Regions from separate parts of the Streptomyces sp. NPDC058534 genome, predicted to be linked through region 1. Evidence: riboswitches for the same ligand, from Rfam matches in the RefSeq annotation. Region 1 holds a riboswitch; the other holds the start of a gene.

Region 1 (4,538 bases):
AACCCGGTCGCCGCGGCCCTCGCGTCCACCGCCGCGGCCGGCTTCTGCCACACGCTGCCGGCCTCCGCCAAGCCGGTCACGCTCTTCTCCGACATCCCCGGCACCCCCACCTACACCCCGCGCGACCTGCTGCGGCTGTCCGCCGTCCTGGCCCCGCTGACCGCCCTCCTCGTGCTGTTCTTCGCCGCCGCCGTCTGGCCGCTGCTCGGCGTGCCCGTCACCCGATGAAGGAGTCCGCCATGTCCGCCATGCCATCTGTGTCCCCTGTGTCCCCTGTGTCCTCCGTTTCCTCCGTGTCCTCCAAGCTGAACCGTGTCGTCGTCGCCCCCAGCGGCTTCAAGGAGTCCCTGTCCGCGCAGGCCGCCGCCGACGCCATCGCGGCCGGGGTCCGCCGGGTGCTGCCGGCCGCCGAGATCGACCGGATCCCGCTGGTCGACGGCGGTGAGGGCACGGCCGTGGCGCTGGCCGCCGCGACCGGCGGGCGGCTGGCCGCGCTGGCCGCCACCGGCCCGGTCGGCGAACCCGTCGGCACCCACTTCGCGCTGCTCGGCGGCCGGGACACGGCGGTGGTGGAGATGGCCGCGGTCGCGGGGCTGTCCCTGGTCCCCCGCGCCCTGCGCGACCCCGGGGCCACGACCACGTACGGCGTCGGCGAGCTGATCGGCGCCGCGCTCGACACCGGGGTGCGGCGGATCCTGGTCGGCTGCGGCGACTCCGGTACGTCGGACGGGGGCGCGGGGGCGCTCCAGGCGCTCGGGGCGCGGCTGCTGGACGCGGACGGGTTCGAACTGCCGCCCGGCGGACGCGAGCTGGTCCGCCTCGCCCGCGTCGACCCGTCCGGCCTGGACACCCGGCTGAAGGACACCGAGCTGCTCGTCACCTGCAACCCGTACAACGTGCTGTGCGGCGAGCGGGGCGTGGCCCGGGTGTTCGGCCCGCAGAAGGGGGCCACGCCCGCGCAGGTGGAGCAGTTGTCGGCCGGTCTGGAGAACTGGGCACGCGTCCTCACCCGCGACCTCGGGGTCATCGGCACCGACCTGCGGGGCGGCCCGGGCACCGGCGCCTCCGGCGGGCTCGGCGCCGGGCTGGCCGCGGTCGGCGCCCGGCTGCTGCCCCGCTTCGACGTGCTGCTCGACCACCTCGATCTGGACGCCCGGCTCGCCGGTGCCGACCTGGTGCTCACCGCCGAGGGCGCCCTGGACCACCAGACGCCGCGCGGCAAGGTCCCGGCGGAGGTGGCCCGGCGGGCCAAGCTGTACGGCCGTCCGGTCCTCGCCCTGGCCGGCACGCTCGGCGAGGGCGCGCACGAGGTGCCGGGGGTGGACGCCTGCCACGGGATCATGCCGGCGCCGATGGCCCTCGCGGACGCGCTGCTGCGGGCCGCGGAGCTGCTGACGGACGCCACGGAACGGGCGTTGCGGATGATTCTCCTGGGGTCGCGGCTGCCGGGCCGGCCGGCTCAGGCGGCGGAACTGCCCAGGGCGGCCGAGGTGTCGGGCACGCAGCGGCCGTCCTCGGTGCGGTAGCTCCACCGGGCGCCGTCGCTGACCAGCTCCCGGACGGCGTGCACGAAGCGCTCGACGTGCTCGTCCGGGGTGCCGGCGCCGAAGCTCACGCGGATGGCGTTGAGGGACTTCTCCCCCGGCGCCGCCTCCGGGGCGCCGCACTCGCCCTGCGCCCCGGGCTCGCTGCCGAGCAGGGTGCGCACCAGCGGGTGGGCGCAGAACAGGCCGTCGCGCACTCCGATGCCGTACTCGGCGGAGAGCGCGGCGGCGAAGTGGGAGCTGTTCCAGCCGTCGACCACGAAGGAGAGCACGCCCACGCGGGGCGCGTCGTCACCGAAGAGGGAGAGGATCCGCACCTCGGGCACTCCGGCGAGCCCTTCCCGCACCTTCCGGATCAGGTACTCCTCGCGGGCGACCAGCGTGTCGAACCCGGCCTCGGTGAGTGCCTTGCAGGCGGAGGCGATCGAGTAGACGCCGATGACGTTGGGCGACCCGGCCTCGTGCCGGGCGGCGCTGTCGTGCCACCGCACGTCCACGCCCCCGTCGGCGCGCCGGGTGACACTGCGGCTGGCGCCGCCGCCGGCGAGGTAGGGCTCGGCCTCGCGCAGCCAGTCGGCACGGCCGGCCAGCACGCCGGAGCCGAACGGGGCGTACAGCTTGTGCCCGGAGAAGGCGACCCAGTCGACGTCGAGGTCGCGCACGCTCACCGGGTGGTGCGGGGCGAGCTGGGCGGCGTCCAGCACGATCCGGGCGCCGTGCGCGTGCGCGGCGGCGGCCAGTTCACGCACCGGCCACAGCTCGCCGGTGACGTTGGAGGCGCCGGTGACGCAGACCAGGGCGGGCCCGTACGGCTCGCGGGCGGCGAGAGCGCGCTCCAGGGTCTCGACGGCCTCGGCGGGAGTGCGGGGGGCGTCGAGGTAGGTCACGTCCGCGTCGCGCCAGGGCAGCAGCGAGGCGTGGTGCTCGGTCTCGAAGACGAAGACCCGGCTGCCGGCCGGCAGCGCGCCGGCGAGCAGGTTGTGGGAGTCGGTGGTGGACCGGGTGAACACGACCTGGTCGTCCTCCCGGCAGCCGAGGAACTCCGCGACGGTGTCGCGGGCGTTCTCGAACAGGTCGGTCGACAGCTGCGACAGGTACCCGGCCCCGCGGTGCACGCTGCCGTAGTACGGGGCGTAGGCCGCCACGTCGTCCCAGACCCGCTGGAGCGCGGGGGCGCTGGCGGCGTAGTCGAGCGCGGCGTAGGTGACCTCCCCGCCGGTGACGAGCGGGACGGTGACATCCCGGCCCAGAACGGGCAGCGGGGTGGCGACAGCGGTGGGTACGGACATGGCGGACTCCCGTGAGGACCAGCGCGAAGAAGGGCGCTGTGAAAGAGAAGAAGAGGGTGTGCGGAGGCGGGGCTCTGCGGCCCTATCGCATTCGCTGGTTCACGGGAGACTCCCTCGGACGACCCAGGACCCCTGGTTCCGCGAGGGGTCCGCGCTTGCCGTGAACCTTGCTGTCCACGACCTGGTCTTCACCCGGGGCACCCCGCCACGGACGGAGGGTTGCCGGACAGTCGGCCGGGGCCTCATGACTGTCACTCATGACCTGTTGAAAAACCTATGGGAACTGATCGGCGTCCCGCAACCCGAGTCCGGATCGCGGGACGCACGTCACACGGCGGGGCTCGCTACGACGCGTTGGTGGCGGCCACCCAGCGGTCCAGGGCGCGCTTGGCGGCGCCCGAGTCGATCGCCTCGGCCGCCCGGTCCATGCCGGCCCGGATGCGCTCCGCCAGGGGTCCCTCGCCGCCCTCCAGGGCGACCAGGGCGGCCGCCGAGTTCAGCAGCACCGCGTCCCGCACGGGGCCTCTCTCGCCGTTCAGCAGACGCCGGGCGACGTCGGCGTTGTAGGAGGCGTCGGCGCCGCGCAGGGCCTCGACCGGCACCAGGTCGAGGCCGACGTCCCGCGGGTCGAAGGTCTCCTCGGTCACCCGGCCGTCGCGCACGACCCAGACCCGGGAGGTGGCGGTCGTGGTCAGCTCGTCGAGGCCGTCGTCGCCCCGGAACACCAGGGACGAGTGGCCGCGCTCCGCGAGGACACCGGCGATGATCGGCGCCATCGGGGCATGGGCGACGCCGATCGCCTGGGCCTTCACCTTCGCGGGGTTGGTCAGCGGGCCCAGGAAGTTGAACACCGTGCGGATGCCCAGCTGGCCGCGCGCCGAGGCCACGTGGCGCAGCGCCGGGTGGAACTTCACGGCGAAGCAGAAGGTGATGCCGGCCTCCTCGGCGACCTCCGCCACCCGCTGCGGCGTCAGCTCCAGATTGACGCCGAGCTTCTCCAGGACGTCGGAGGCCCCGGACGCGGACGAGGCGGCCCGGTTGCCGTGCTTGACGACCTTCGCGCCCGTGCCGGCCACGACGATCGCCGACATGGTGGAGATGTTGACCGTCTTGGCGCCGTCGCCTCCGGTGCCGACGATGTCGACCGTCTCGCCCGGCACCTCGATGACGTTGGCGTGCGCGTACATGGTGCGGACCAGGCCGGAGATCTCCTCGACCGTCTCGCCCTTGAACCTCAGGCCCACCGCCAGGCCGGCGATCTGCGCGTCGGTCGCCTCACCGCGCATGATCACGTCCAGCGCCCAGGCGGTGTCGTCCTGGGACAGGTCGTGGCCGTCCAGCAGCCGGTTCAGCAGGGCGGGCCAGGAGCGGCCGCCCGCGATGTCGCCTCCAGCGGGGGTCACAGCGCTCATGGTCGCTCCTGATGGTCGTAGGTCGTGGAGATGGAGTGTGGTCCCACCCTATCCAGCCCCCGGCACGGCGAAGAGCCCCGTCCGCGGAACGGACGGGGCCCTTCGACCGTGGTGTGGCGACGCCGGAGGGTCAGTGGTGGCCGTGGCCGCTCGTGATCTCCTTGTACTCCTCGACGGTCGGCTTCGGAATCTGCGACTCCTCGCCGTAGTACGAGTCGCTCAGCTTGGCGCGGAGCTTCTCGCCGCGGGACACCTTGCGCTCGACACCGTTCTCGTCGACCGTCGGGCCGATC
Region 2 (4,538 bases), on a different contig from region 1:
ACCGTCGACCGCGATGAAGCCGTACCCCTTCTCCGCGTTGAACCACTTGACGGTGCCCTGAGCCATGCCTAACTCCCCTATTACTGGCCCTTGCACAGATCCGCACTTCGCGGATCCGGGTCAGACCTCACCCCCCACGACTGGGGGCGTGCGCCGGAACGCGTCGACCGCGGCTGAATGTATCTGTCCAACTGCCGTCTGCAACAGGTCAATCGGACGAGAAATCTGGACGTACCCGGTCCGGAAAATGACGAGCTTTCCCCTGAATGTGGGTCAAGTCGGGGCACGCAAAGGTCACAAAAGCCGCGAAACACGCCCACACTTTGGCTACTTCTTGTCGGGCGGGCGGCAGGAATTCAGGGTTCCCGATGCCTTGATCGGGAGCGCGTTCCCCAACTCTACCGCGCTCAATCCAATGGAATTGCCCCCTCCGCTTCTCTTACGGAGGGGGCAATTCGATGAACTCTGCGTCACCACGATTACCAGTGGTAACGAAGGGGCGGTTCAGCCGCCGGCGACCGCCGGGATGATGGAGACGCCCGCGCCGTCCGGGGTCGCGGTCTCCAGGCCCTGCTCGAAGCGCACGTCGTCGTCGTTGACGTAGACGTTGACGAAGCGGCGCAGCTTGCCCTGGTCGTCCAGGACGCGGGCGGCGATGCCGGTGTGGTTCTTCTCCAGGTCGGTGATGACCTCGCCGAGATTCGCGCCCTCGGCTTTGACCTCGGCCTGGCCACCGGTGTAGGTGCGCAGGATGGTGGGGATGCGGACGTTGACGCTCACTTGAACCTCCGGTCAGGGTGACTTACCTAGGGGGCGCGGGGCTGTGTTGAATTTGCGGCTACCGCCGCGTGGGCGCGACCAGCCCCCACCGGCCCGCAGACGACGTACAAGCTGTCTTACGCGAGCCCGGCCTCACGGAACGAATCCAGGTTGGGACGAATGGTCGCAGTCAGCCCCGTGTCCGCCACCGCGTCCAACGTCTTCAGACCGTCACCGGTGTTGAGGACGACCGTGGTGAGCGACGGGTCCAGCAAGCCACCCTCGACCAGCTTCTTGGTCACCCCCACCGTCACGCCACCGGCGGTCTCCGCGAAGATGCCCTCGGTCCGGGCGAGCAGCTTGATCGCGTCCACGACCTGCGCGTCGGTCACGTCCTCCACGGCACCGCCGGTGCGGCGCGCGATGTCCAGGACGTACGGCCCGTCGGCGGGGTTGCCGATGGCCAGCGACTTGGCGATGGTGTTCGGCTTCTGGGGGCGCACGACGTCGTGGCCGGCCTTGTACGCGGTCGACACCGGCGAGCAGCCCTCGGCCTGGGCGCCGAAGATCTTGTAGGGCTTGTCCTCGACCAGACCGAGCTTGATCAGCTCCTGGAGGCCCTTGTCGATCTTCGTGAGCTGGGAGCCGGAGGCGATCGGGACGACGATCTGGTCGGGCAGCTTCCAGCCGAGCTGCTCGCAGATCTCGTAGGCGAGGGTCTTGGAGCCCTCGGCGTAGTACGGCCGCAGGTTGACGTTGACGAAGCCCCAGCCCTCGCCGGCCGGGTCGCCGATCAGTTCGGAGCAGAAGCGGTTCACGTCGTCGTAGTTGCCCTGGATGCCGACCAGCTCACCGCCGTAGACGGCGGCCATGACGACCTTGCCCTGCTCCAGGTCGTGCGGGATGAACACGCAGGAGCGGAAGCCGGCCCGGGCGGCGGCGGCGCCGACGGCGCCGGCCAGGTTGCCGGTGGAGGAGCAGGAGAGGGTGGTGAAGCCGAAGGCGCGGGCGGCCTCGATGGCCTGGGCGACGACGCGGTCCTTGAAGGAGTGCGTCGGGTTGCCGGAGTCGTCCTTGACGTAGAGACCGCCGGTGACGCCCAGCTCGCGGGCCAGGTTGTCGGCCTTGACCAGCTTGGTCCAGCCCGGGTTGATGTTCGGCTTGTCGGCCACGTCGGCGGGGACGGGCAGCAGGGGGGCGTAGCGCCAGATGTTCGCGGGGCCCGCTTCGATCCGCTTGCGGAGTTCCTCGGTGTCGTAGGCCGAGAAGTCGTAGGCGATCTCCAGCGGGCCGAAACACTCCTGGCAGGCGAAGAGCGGGCCGAGCGGGACGCGGTGGCCGCACTCCCGGCAGCTCAGGGCGGCGGCGGGGCCGAGGTCGACGGTGCTGTCGGTGGCGCCCGGGGTGTTCGTGGAGGTTTCGGCAGTCTGCACAGCCATGGAGGCGAGGCCCTTTCTCCTCATCTTCCTCACGACGCATCTCGCCGTGAGACGGATTTGGCACCTTCCCTAGTCGGGAGCCTCGCCACGTCTGTGTGACAAGAACCGACTGGAGGGTTGCCGGGGCTTCAACGGGCCGTATCCCTCTGCCCCTCTGGATGAGCGGTATGAAGTTGTATTTCGCTGCTACGCGCGGCGACCCCGGCATGCGGTGGTCCTGCGCGTTGTTCAAGACTGTAACCGAAGGCCAGGACGGTTGAGATAGTCGTCCGTACCGCGAGATGGATCACAGAGGAGCCCGGGACCGTGCTGGAAGAAGTCGAGCGCTGGCTGAGCGCGCGTTCCTGGTCCGCCGGGGACCGGCCGATCCGGCAGCTGCTGGCCGCCAAACAGGCCACCGGGCAGACGGTCAGCGTGGTGCTCCCGGCCCTCGACGAGGAGGCGACGGTCGGCGAGATCGTCACGGTGATCCGCCGCGAGCTGATGCTCCGGGCCCCGCTCGTCGACGAGATCGTGGTCGTGGACTCCGGGTCGAGCGACCGTACGTCGGCGGTGGCCGCGGCGGCGGGCGCGCGCGTCGTGCACCGCGACGCGATCCTGCCGCGCATCCCGGCGGTGCCGGGCAAGGGCGAGGTGCTGTGGCGTTCGCTGCTGGTCACCGGCGGCGACATCGTCTGCTTCGTCGACGCCGACCTGCGCGAGTTCTCCGCCGACTTCGTCTCCGGGATCGTCGGCCCGCTGCTCACCGAACCGGACGTCCAGCTCGTCAAGGCCATGTACGACCGTCCGCTCGGCACCACGCCCGGCCAGGGCGGCCGGGTCACCGAGCTGGTGGCCCGCCCGCTGCTCAACCTGCACTGGCCGCTGCTGGCCGGCTTCGTGCAGCCGCTGGGCGGCGAGTACGCGGCCCGCCGCTCCCTGCTGGAACGGCTCCCCTTCCCCGTCGGCTACGGCGTCGAGCTGGGCATGCTGGTCGACGCCCTGCACCTGGTCGGCCTGGACGCCCTCGCCCAGGTCGACGTCGGCGTCCGCCGCCACCACCACCAGGACGGCCAGGCCCTGGGCCGCATGTCCGCCGCGATCTACCGCACCGCCCAGCTCCGCCTGGCCCGCGGCCACCTGGTCCGCCCGACCCTCACCCAGTTCGAACGCGGCCCCGCGGGCTTCGAGCCCCGCACCCACGCCGTGGACACGGAGGAACGGCCGCCGATGACGGAGATCGCGGAGTACGCGGCGCGGCGGGTGGCGTGATCGGCACCGCTGTGGCGTGCGGGCACGTTTGAGTATTTCGGGGCCGGGCTAGGTTGAGGCGTATGGCTTCAAGCTTCGGTGCTGCTCAGGTGCTGGTCGCCTCCAATCGGGGGCCGGTCTCGTACGAGGTGGGTGAGGACGGGTCGCTGCGCGCGAAACGGGGTGGTGGCGGGCTGGTCTCGGGGCTGTCGGCCATCGGGCCGGACGCGGGTGCGCTGTGGGTGTGCTCGGCGCTGGGTGACGGCGACCGTGAGGCGGTGCGGCGCGGGGTCGGCGAGGACGGCGTACGGATGCTGGACGTGCCGGCGGACGTGCACGCGGACGCGTACAACGGGATCGCCAACTCCGTGCTGTGGTTCGTGCACCACATGCTCTACCAGACGCCCCTGGAGCCGGTCTTCGACGCGGAGTTCCGGCGGCAGTGGGCCTCCTACGAGGCGTACAACCGGGCCTTCGCCGAGGCGCTGGCCGAGGAGGCCGCCGAGGGCGCGGTCGCGATCGTGCAGGACTACCACCTGACGCTGGTGCCGGGGATGCTCCGCGAGCTGCGGCCGGACCTCAGGATCGGTCACTTCTCGCACACGCCGTGGGCGCCGGTCGACTACTTCCGGCTGCTGCCGGACGACATCGCCGAGCAGGTGCTGCGCGGCATGCTCGGCGCCGACCGGCTCGGGTTCCTCACCCGGCGCTGGGCCGACGCGTTCACCGCGTGCTGCGACGCCCTGGTGGGCGGGCTCGGCGGTACGGAGACCGGCGTGCACGGGCTCGGCGCGGACGCGGACTTCCTGCGCGCGCGGTCGCACGAGGCCGACGTGGACGAGCGGATGGCGGCGCTGCGGGAGGAGATCGGGGAGGGCCGCCGCACCATCGTGCGGGTGGACCGCACCGAGCTGTCCAAGAACATCGTGCGGGGGCTGCTGGCCTACCGCGAACTGCTGGCGGCGCGGCCGGAGTGGCGGGAGCGGGTGGTGCACGTCGCGTTCGCCTACCCGTCGCGGCAGGATCTCGCCGTGTACCGGGACTACACGGCCGAGGTGCAGCGGGTCGCGGACTCGGTCAACGCGCAGTTCGGCACGGCGGACTGGACGC

What was found. A riboswitch is a leader RNA that binds a small molecule or an ion and turns the genes downstream of it on or off. The one in region 1 is predicted to bind S-adenosylmethionine.
Region 2: it holds a riboswitch for S-adenosylmethionine, as region 1 does, so the genes downstream of both, thrC (threonine synthase) here and ACFWR9_RS35725 (aminotransferase class V-fold PLP-dependent enzyme) in region 1, are expected to answer to the same signal.

The regions. Positions count from the first base shown of each region.
Region 1 covers NZ_JBHXNW010000085.1:14,038-18,575, reverse strand. Annotated here, with positions in the region: gene ACFWR9_RS35735 (SLC13 family permease) at 1-228, shown strand, start outside; gene ACFWR9_RS35730 (glycerate kinase) at 249-1,526, shown strand; gene ACFWR9_RS35725 (aminotransferase class V-fold PLP-dependent enzyme) at 1,460-2,833, opposite strand; SAM riboswitch class IV at 2,980-3,096, opposite strand; gene trpD (anthranilate phosphoribosyltransferase) at 3,178-4,245, opposite strand; gene ACFWR9_RS35715 (cytochrome bc complex cytochrome b subunit) at 4,376-4,538, opposite strand, start outside.
Region 2 covers NZ_JBHXNW010000013.1:40,187-44,724, forward strand. Annotated here, with positions in the region: gene ACFWR9_RS10465 (cold-shock protein) at 1-66, opposite strand, end outside; gene ACFWR9_RS10470 (MoaD/ThiS family protein) at 505-780, opposite strand; gene thrC (threonine synthase) at 897-2,198, opposite strand; SAM riboswitch class I at 2,216-2,363, opposite strand; gene ACFWR9_RS10480 (glucosyl-3-phosphoglycerate synthase) at 2,505-3,449, shown strand; gene ACFWR9_RS10485 (trehalose-6-phosphate synthase) at 3,512-4,538, shown strand, end outside.